One region of the Ruoffia tabacinasalis genome, then DNA from elsewhere that is predicted to be linked to it. Evidence: predicted binding sites of a transcription regulator. Region 1 holds the regulator's gene; each other region holds the start of a gene.
What was found. The regulator Rex, encoded in region 1, represses fermentation and respiration genes when NADH is low (regulators of the CRP and FNR family bind a similar motif). The targets are predictions, from matches to a motif close to TTGTGAANTANTTCACAA.
Positions count from the first base shown of each region.

Region 2: a site for Rex is predicted at 1,342-1,359, ahead of adhE (bifunctional acetaldehyde-CoA/alcohol dehydrogenase). Genes of this name have one in related genera too.
Region 3: a site for Rex is predicted at 1,795-1,812, ahead of pdhA (pyruvate dehydrogenase (acetyl-transferring) E1 component subunit alpha). Genes of this name have one in related genera too.

Region 1 is NZ_JBHSHQ010000055.1:19,189-22,478, forward strand. Features, by position in the region: gene groL (chaperonin GroEL) at 1-1,192, opposite strand, end outside; gene ACFO5Y_RS09235 (co-chaperone GroES) at 1,220-1,486, opposite strand; gene ACFO5Y_RS09240 (redox-sensing transcriptional repressor Rex) at 1,643-2,305, opposite strand; gene ACFO5Y_RS09245 (nuclease-related domain-containing protein) at 2,720-3,290, opposite strand, start outside.
Region 2 is NZ_JBHSHQ010000066.1:9,847-13,136, reverse strand. Features, by position in the region: gene adhE (bifunctional acetaldehyde-CoA/alcohol dehydrogenase) at 1-1,308, opposite strand, end outside; gene pflA (pyruvate formate-lyase-activating protein) at 1,622-2,392, opposite strand; gene pflB (formate C-acetyltransferase) at 2,434-3,290, opposite strand, start outside.
Region 3 is NZ_JBHSHQ010000037.1:39,584-42,873, reverse strand. Features, by position in the region: gene accD (acetyl-CoA carboxylase, carboxyltransferase subunit beta) at 1-614, shown strand, start outside; gene accA (carboxyltransferase subunit alpha) at 617-1,399, shown strand; gene pdhA (pyruvate dehydrogenase (acetyl-transferring) E1 component subunit alpha) at 1,964-3,073, shown strand; gene ACFO5Y_RS06490 (alpha-ketoacid dehydrogenase subunit beta) at 3,076-3,290, shown strand, end outside.

The sequences.
Region 1 (3,290 bases):
GGGCATCTTCAATACGTAATTTAATTTCTTTTTGTTCTGTTTCAGTAGCCGCACCAACTTTAATCACAGCCACTCCGCCACCTAATTTAGCTAGGCGTTCTTGTAATTTCTCACGGTCAAATTCACTTGTTGTGTCTTCGATTTGTGCACGGATTAATGCCACACGGTTGTCAATTTGTTCTTTCGAACCAGCACCTTCAACAATTGTTGTATTGTCTTTAGTTACATTGACTTTACCTGCTGAACCTAAGTGCTCTTCTGTTGCGTCTTTCAATTCGAAGCCTAATTCCTCAGAGATAACCGTTGCACCTGTTAAGATAGCTAAGTCTTCTAACATTGCTTTACGACGGTCACCAAAACCAGGTGCTTTAACAGCAACCACATTTAATGTTCCGCGTAATTTGTTTAATACAAGTGTTGGTAATGCTTCTCCTTCAATATCTTCCGCAATAATTAATAACGGACGACTTGTTTGCATTACGCTTTCTAGTAAAGGTAGTACATCTTGGATGTTTGTAATTTTACGGTCTGTAATTAATACATATGGATTCTCAAGATCCGCGATCATTTTCTCGTTATCTGTGACCATGTATTGTGATAAGTAACCACGGTCAAATTGCATCCCTTCAACAACTGATAATTCAGTTTCAATCGATTGTGAATCTTCGATGGTAATAACGCCATCTTGACCTACTTTTTCCATAGCGTCAGCGATTAATTCCCCTACTTTTTCATCTCCTGAAGATACCGATGCAACTTGTGCAATCGATTCTTTTGAAGAAACGGGTTGAGATAATGATTGTAAAGCTTCTACAGCCGCGCGTGTCGCCATCTCAATACCACGACGAACACCTACTGGATTCGCACCAGCCGTCACGTTTTTCATTCCTTCACGTGCAATCGCTTGGGTTAATAATGTTGCAGTCGTTGTTCCGTCACCTGCAATATCATTCGTTTTAGAAGCTACTTCCATGACTAACTGTGCACCCATATTCTCGAAGCGATCTTCCAATTCGATCTCGCGAGCGATCGTTACACCATCATTTGTAATTGTTGGTGATCCAAATTGTTGATCTAATACGACATTACGCCCTTTTGGCCCTAATGTTACTTTAACTGTATCTGCTAAGATATCAACTCCACGTAGTAGAGCTGCACGTGCATCTTCTGAAAATCTTAAATCTTTTGCCATATAATATTCTCTCCTTTAAATTCGATATTATGCTAAGACTGCTAATAAATCTTTGTGTTCAATAATCAACAATGACTCATCGCCATGTTCAACTTCTGTTCCAGAATAATTCTTGAAGAACACTGTGTCGCCAACTTTAACGCCATCTTTTTCTTCAATTTCTGGTCCAATTGCCACAATTTCACCGTATTGTTCTTTTTCTTTAGCTGAACTTGGTAATACGAAACCACTTGCTGTCGTTTCTTCTGTTTCTGCCACTTTGATAACAACACGTTTTCCTAAAGGTTTAATCATATTATACCCTCCAAATGATTTTTATTTTTATATTTAGCACTCGTTTTATTTGAGTGCTAATGGTTTAATCTTATAATAGTCTAAATTGGTCAAAAAATCAAGTCATTGAATTATTTTTTTCGAAAAAAAAAGCACACCTTTTGGCATGCTTTACAATTATTTATTTTCAAAATCAGAGAAGTCCTCTGCATCATCCATATTACTATCAATGAAGTAAATGAGTGTCTGTAGTTCATTTGTCAGGTCCACATTTTGAACACGAACGTTGCGTGGTACATCAAATCTAAGTGGCGTGAAGTTCATGATTCCTTTCACTCCCGCCTCGATAATTCGGTTCACGATATCTCCTGCGACGTCTTGTGGGACTGATAAAATAATAATTTCAATTTGTTGTTGTTGGATTTGCTCTTCCAATTCATCCATTGAATAAACTGGGACACCACGTTGAATTGTTCCAATTATGTCAGTATTTACATCAAACGCGGCTCCAATTCGAATATTGCTATTCTTCCGGAAATTGTAGTTAATCAGTGCATTCCCCAAATTACCTACACCCACCAGTCCAACCGACGTTAAGCGATCTTGATTCAAAATACGCGAGAAAAAGTCTAATAAGTGATCCACATCGTAACCGTAACCACGTTTCCCCAATGCCCCGAAGTATGAAAAGTCACGACGAATGGTCGCACTATCTACTTTTACAGCTTCACTTAATTCCGTTGAAGAAATGCGCTTTTTCCCTGCATGTTGCAAGAATCGTAAATACCTATGATAGATGGGTAATCTCAAGGCAGTCGCTTTTGGTATTTCTTTTGCCATAAATTGCCTCCTCCTAGGTTTATCTATATCTAATTTTTAAGTCATGCTCATTATAGCACTCCTTCACAAACTTTGTCCAAATGTAACCTTCGAGGGTTTACAATTATTGTGAATTCTGAGCCTATTTAGCCTAACTTTTATATTCTAATATATTTTATAGTGAGAATAAAGCTTTTTATGTGAAATATTATGCAAAATAGTAATTAAATTCGAATATGGTGATGATTGTTTGTGAAAATTGGTGATTTTTGTCGGAAACGAGCACTCGAATTTTTTTCGAATGATTGTTTAGTCCGAATCGAGCACTCGAATTATTTTTGAATGATCGTTTAGCCCGAATCGAGCACTCGAATTCATTTCGAGTGCTTGTTTAGCCGGAATCGAGCACTCGAATTTTTTTCGAGTGCTCGTTTATCACGGAATATCCCGGAATCGGAATTTTAGATCATCAAATGCGTCTTCCATCCGCTTCATTGGGTTAATATAGTCAGCGGTCCGGCCGCGGCTATGTACTTTGAAATATTTCTTTAGGACGTGTCGGATTGTATTATGAATGCCTTTCGTATCTTGGTAATAATTTAGGGTTCTTCGAGTCAGCGGCTGGTCATAGTCTAGGATTGCTAAGTCGCATAGGGTTCGCAACACTGCTTTTTCTTTTGACTCGCGGTAGCCACATGACCGGCAGACAACGTGATATCTTTCGGTTCCAACATCGATCTTGTGACCACCGCACCCGCAGCACACAATTCCTCGGTAGATCTGCGTTTTGTCAACATCTACTGGGCGCACTTTTGGGAATTTCCGGCGGCTCGCTCGCTTCATTAATTTTACCGCCACTTCTTCGGGGCGCCATTTTGCTCCGTAGGTTTCTTTTTCCAATTCTTTAAAATACTTATTGATTTGCCACCGCTTTAAATACAAGCCTTCGGCGCGTGAATCTGAGATTTGGACGGTGTCTTCTTCTTGAATGAAAACTAATTTTGTT
Region 2 (3,290 bases), on a different contig from region 1:
TGATCCACAACCTAGAGTTAATGAAGGGATGAAGGCATTGTATACATCTCCGATTCCCCCGAATGTTGAAGGAGAGTTCCAAATAACTCGAATGGCTTTAACTTGACGGCCGAATTCATTCGCTAATTCTTGATTTTGTGTATGAATCGCAGCTGAGTGACCTAATCCAAAGAACTCAACCATTTGTGCAGCTTTTTGAATTCCATCTTCAGTTGTTTCTGACTTCAATAAGGCTAAGACTGGAGATAGTTTTTCGCGTGTTAATGGTTCGTTTGGTCCAACTTCTGACACCTCTGCTACTAGAATATTTGTTTCTTCCGGAACGGTGAAACCTGCTTGTTCTGCAATCCATGTCGCTGGTTTCCCAACAATTTCATTATTTAATTTTGCGCCAGCACAGTTTTCACTGAATGCTTTAGAACCGAAACAAAATTCCTCTAATAGTGCTTTCTCTTTTGAATTTACGATATAAGCATGATAGCTTACTAATTCATCTTTAAATTCTTTATAGATTTCTTTATCAACAATTGCGGCTTGTTCAGAAGCACATACCATTCCGTTATCGAATGATTTACTTAATACGATGTCATAAGCTGCTTGCTTAACGTTTGCTGTCTTTTCAACGTAAGCTGGCACATTTCCTGCCCCAACTCCTAACGCTGGCTTACCACATGAGTAAGCTGATTTAACCATGGCATTTCCACCAGTGGCTAAGATTGTTGCAACCCCATCGTGATTCATTAATGCATTCGTTGCATCTAACGATGGTTCTGTAATCCACTGTACACAGTTTTCTGGTGCACCTGCTTCAATCGCTGCATCTCGAACGATTTGAGCAGCGTGAGCCGATGACTCAAGTGCTGCCGGGTGAAATGAAAAAATGATTGGGTTACGAGTTTTTAATGCGATGAGCGCTTTGAAAATAGTTGTCGACGTCGGATTCGTTGTCGGAGTGATGGCGCAAATAACTCCAACAGGTTCAGCAATTTCTGTGATCCCCGTCACTTCATCATCACTGATAACACCAACTGTCTTCATATCTCGCATGTAATTTACAACGTGCTCACAAGCAAATAAGTTCTTTGTCGCCTTGTCTTCAAATACACCACGGCCAGTTTCTTCAACCGCATGTCTTGCTAAAGTACCATGTTGATCTAAAGCTGCAACTGAAGCTTTCGCTACAATGTGATCAATTTGCTCTTGATTAAAATGATCGAATTCCTCTAAAGCAACCAAACCTTTTTCTACTAAACCATTAATCATGTAATTAACATTTCCGATAACTTCTTTTTCAATTAATTCCGTCATTGTTACGCTCCCCTTTTCTTTATCTTTGATTACATGTTACCTTTTTCACAAAGTAAAGTAAAGTGTTTTATTTGTAAAAATCCTATTATAAAAGGTTTTTATTAAGTGTTATAACAGTTATTTATGCTGTTTCAATCAATGATAATTCTCTATATGTGATTAAATGAGCATCTTGACGCTTCTGTTATATAACAACATTGATATTGTTTTATTGATATTAATATTTCTTTGAATATACTGGTAATATTTGCTAGAAATACATAAAAAGCGCAACACTATTTTATAGTGTTACGCTTTAATTATGTCGCTTTATTTAATCATCTAAATATCCTTTATAGCGTTCTGTTCTCAACAATCTTTTAGCATTCTCGACCCGTTCTACAGTAGGTGGTTCGACTCCTTCCAAACGGTATTTAATTCCTAGTGCTTCATATTTGTAGACACCTAGTTTATGATATGGAAGCACCTCGAATTTGCGAACATTTGATAAAGTTTCAACATAATCGCCTAATCGGATCAGATACTCATCATAATCTGTACGCGTTGGTACAAGTACGTGACGAATCCAAACAGGTATATTCAACTCTGAAAGTAATTCAGCCATCTGCATGATATTCTCATTGCGCACGCCTGTTAATTTCGCATGACCTTTTGGATCAATATGCTTAATATCAAATAAGAACAGATCAGTATACTTCATCAGTTCTTCAAATTGTGAGCGGAATGGCTCCTCTAAAGTAAAGGGCGCGCCACACGTATCAATGGTTGTGTGGACACCATGTGCTTTACAAATTTTGAAATATTCAATCAGAAATTCGATTTGAAGTAAAGGTTCTCCCCCACTTACAGTTACTCCGCCGCTATTACCCCAAAAAGAACGGTATTGTATGGCTTCATCGAATAATTCTTGTGGTGTATATTGCGTTCCTCCACGCATATTCCAAGTATCTGGATTATGACAAAACTGACAACGAAGACGACATCCTTGCATAAAAGAGATGAATCGTATCCCTGGTCCGTCAACTGATCCGAAACTTTCAGTCGAGTGGACATTCCCAATAATTGGTGTTTTAACTTCTGACAAGATATATCCCCCTTTCTACAAGATATCTAAGACTTAATTGTTTACATTGAACTGTGCATTGTACGGTTAATAACATCCATTTGTTGCTCTCTAGTTAATTTGATGAAGTTTACAGCATAACCAGATACACGGATTGTTAATTGTGGATATTCTTCTGGGTGATCCATCGCATCTAATAACGTTTCACGGTTAAACACGTTAACGTTTAAGTGGTGTCCACCTTCTTTAATATATCCGTCTAACATATTCACTAAGTTATCTTTTTGAATTTCTTCATCTTTACCTAAGGCTTTTGGAATGATTGAGAATGTATTTGAAATTCCATCTAAAGCATATTCGTAAGGCATCTTAGCAACTGAAAGTAAACTTGCTAACGCCCCATGAGTATCACGTCCGTGCATTGGGTTCGCTCCAGGAGCAAATGGCTCTCCTTCACGACGACCGTCTGGCGTGTTACCAGTTTTCTTACCGTAAACAACGTTTGATGTAATAGTTAAGATTGATGTTGTATGGATAGCATCACGGTATGTTGGATGTTTCTTAACTTTAGTCATGAATGCTTTAAGTAAATCAACACCGATCTCATCGGCACGTTTATCGTTGTTACCGTATTGTGGGAATTCACCTTCGATTTCATAATCGACAACTAGACCATTTTCATCACGGATTGTTTTAACTTTTGCATATTTGATTGCTGATAAAGCATCAATTGCAACTGAGAATCCAGCAATACCTGTAGCCATCGTACGTTTTACATTTGTATCATGTAAAGCCATTTCAATACTTTCATAGCTGTATTTATCGTGCATGTAGTGGATAACGTTTAATGAATTGATATACAATCCTGCTAACCATTCTAACATGTCATCATAACGTTCCATCACTTCATCATATTCTA
Region 3 (3,290 bases), on a different contig from region 1:
TAAACGCGAAGAACCCACTAGATTTTCCAGGCTATAGTGCCAAGTTAGAAAAAGCGCAAGAAAATACTCAATTGAAAGAAGCAGTCGTCACAGGCGAAGCAAGGATTGATGGTAGAGAACTAGCAATTGGTGTGATGGATAAACGATTCGTCATGGCGAGTATGGGAACAATTGTTGGGGAGAAAATTACACGACTGTTCGAACATGCGACTGAGAATAAACTTCCAGTAGTTCTGTACATTGCTTCGGGTGGAGCTAGAATGCAAGAAGGTATCTTATCCTTAATGCAGATGGCGAAAATCTCGCAAGTGGTTTCTAAGCATCAAGATGCAGGCTTATTCTATTGTAGTGTGTTGACAAATCCGACAACGGGTGGAGTCACAGCGAGTTTTGCGATGCAAGGAGACGTAACTCTTGCTGAACCGCGAGCGATCGTAGGTTTTGCTGGGAAGCGTGTGATTGAACAAACAATCAAAAGTAAATTGACGAAAGACTTTCAACAAGCTGAATGGGTATTTGATAATGGTTTTATCGATTCAATTGTACCAAGATCAAACCAGAAACAAATCATCAGCCAATTAGTCCAAGCTCATTCATATGAAGGTGGTGTGTAATTATGAGCCAAGCATATGAAAAAGTCTTAAAAGCAAGAGATTTAAAAAGAATCTCAACGATTGATATCATTGAGAATTTAACCGATTGGTTTATTGAATTACATGGGGACCGTCATATGGAAGACGATAAATCCATTATTGGCGGTATCGGTATGTATGACGGGCAACCTATAACGATTATCGGTATTCAAAAAGGCCGTACAACCCGTGAGAACATTGAACGAAACTTTGGGTCCGTCGGACCGGGTGGTTACCGAAAAGCTATTCGCCTTGTCGAACAAGCGAATAAATTTAATCGTCCGGTATTAACCTTAATTAATACAGCTGGAGCACATGCCTCACCAGAATCAGAAGAGACAGGTATTGGGGAAGCAATTGCCCAATCACTATTAACTTTTGCGAAAGTTGGAGTACCTACCTTATCGATAATTCTAGGAGAAGGCGGAAGTGGAGGAGCGTTAGCTTTAGCATTAACAGATGAAGTGTGGATGCTTGAGAATAGTGTTTACTCCATTCTATCTCCAGAAGGCTTTGCATCTATATTATGGAAGGACGCGAAACTGGCTTCTAAAGCAGCGGACGTCATGAAACTTACGGCATCTGATTTACACGAATTAAAAGTCGTAGAAAAAATCATTCCAGAGATAAATCATGGAGTTCCTTTAAATAGAGATGTCATCTTAAAACGCACTATAAATGATATTAAAGCGAAGTTTAAAGAATTAAGTCAACTAGATGTTGATACACGATTAGCCAATCGTAATAAACGATTTAGATCTTTTTAAGCGATATAATAAATAAGTGTTAGTGAAATAGTTCACTGACACTTATTTTTTGTGGCAAAATATTTTGTTTAAGTGAAAAAATACTAAATGAATAAAATTAACTTATTACTTCTAGAAATAATAATTACTTTAGTATATTAAAAATAAACAGTTAACAATGTAGATGCAGCAAGTATTTATATGAAATTTTATGCAATAGATGACTCAAAACATTAAATAGAAACAATTTATAAAAAGAACTATAAAAAAACATTATAACAAACAAATTGGAATCATCTCATTTGATTATAATAAATGTTACAGGCGAATTTTGTACTACAACAGAATTTCCTTATTGAAACACATTTTCACTGAAAATATAACAACAAATAAAATTTTAAATTTCAATCGCCAGATTGAGAAAAGTTTCACAATTAGCTTAAAATCAAGTTTTGTAACCGATTTATAATATTTTTAATACTTGCAATTATTTAGTAAGCGTGATAAATTAGAAGCAACTGAATAGTACAGTTTATTGTGCTTTGTATTATTCTAAATTATTTTAAGAGAGGAATGTGTAATAGCATGGCAAATAAAAAAGCTCCTGCAAAAATGGAAGATCTGCTAAGAGCAGATAACTTTGATTTTAGCACAGTTCAAATATTAGATAATGATGGAAAGGTAGTTAATGAGGAATTAATGCCTGAACTTTCAGACGAAGAATTAGTAACATTTATGGAAGATATGGTTTTCTACCGCGAGTGGTATAACCGTACTCAAGCATTAAGTCGTCAAGGACGTTTAGGATTCGTAGCTCCAACAACTGGACAAGAAGCTTCTCAATTAGGAACAATTGCGGCAACAACTGAAGATGACATTATCTTCCCAGGATACCGTGATCTACCTCAATTAATGCAACATGGATTACCAAGTTACAAAGCATACTTATGGTCTAAAGGACATGTTGAAGGAAGTACTTACCCTGAAGATTTCCGCGCTTACCCACCACAAATTATTATTGGTGCACAGTATGTTCAAACTGCTGGTGCAGCTTTAGGAATCAAGAAAAATGGTCGTAAAGCCGTAGCAATGACTTGGACAGGTGACGGTGGTTCATCTCAAGGTGATGTGTATGAAGGAATGAACTTTGCCGGAGCTTACAAAGCACCAGCAATCTTCGTAATTCAAAACAACGGTTGGGCTATCTCAACTCCACGTGAATTCCAAACTGCAGCACCAACATTAGCTCAAAAAGCTGTAGCTGTAGGTATTCCAGGTATTCAAGTTGATGGTATGGATATTTTAGCGGTTTATGCTGTAACGAAAGCTGCGCGTGAATATGCGATTGCAGGAAACGGACCAGTATTAATCGAAACATTATGTTACCGTTTCGGACCTCACTCACTATCAGGTGATGATCCAAAACGTTACCAACCAGAAGGTGCTCAAGACGAATGGCGTCAACGTGACCCATTAAACCGTTACCGTAAATTCTTAACTGAAAAAGGATTATGGACAGAAGAAAAAGAAAACGAAGTAGTTGAAAACACTAAAGAAGCTGCTAAAGAAGCAATTAAACAAGCAGAATCTACTCCTAAACAAAAAGTTTCGGACTTCTTGAAAAATATGTTTGAAACTCCTGACTATGTAACACAAGAACAAATTGAATACTACGAAGCAAAGGAGAATAAATAATCATGGCTCAAATGACATTGATTCAAGCGATCACAAACGCATTAGAAATTGAACTAGGCAACGATGACCGTACTTTAGTCTTCGGTGAAGACGTAGGAGCTAACGGTGGGGTATTCCGTGCCACAGAAGGTTTACAAGAAAAATTCGGAGAGGACCGTGTGTTTAATACACCATTAGCAGAGTCTGGTATTGGTGGTTTAGCTGTTGGTTTAACATT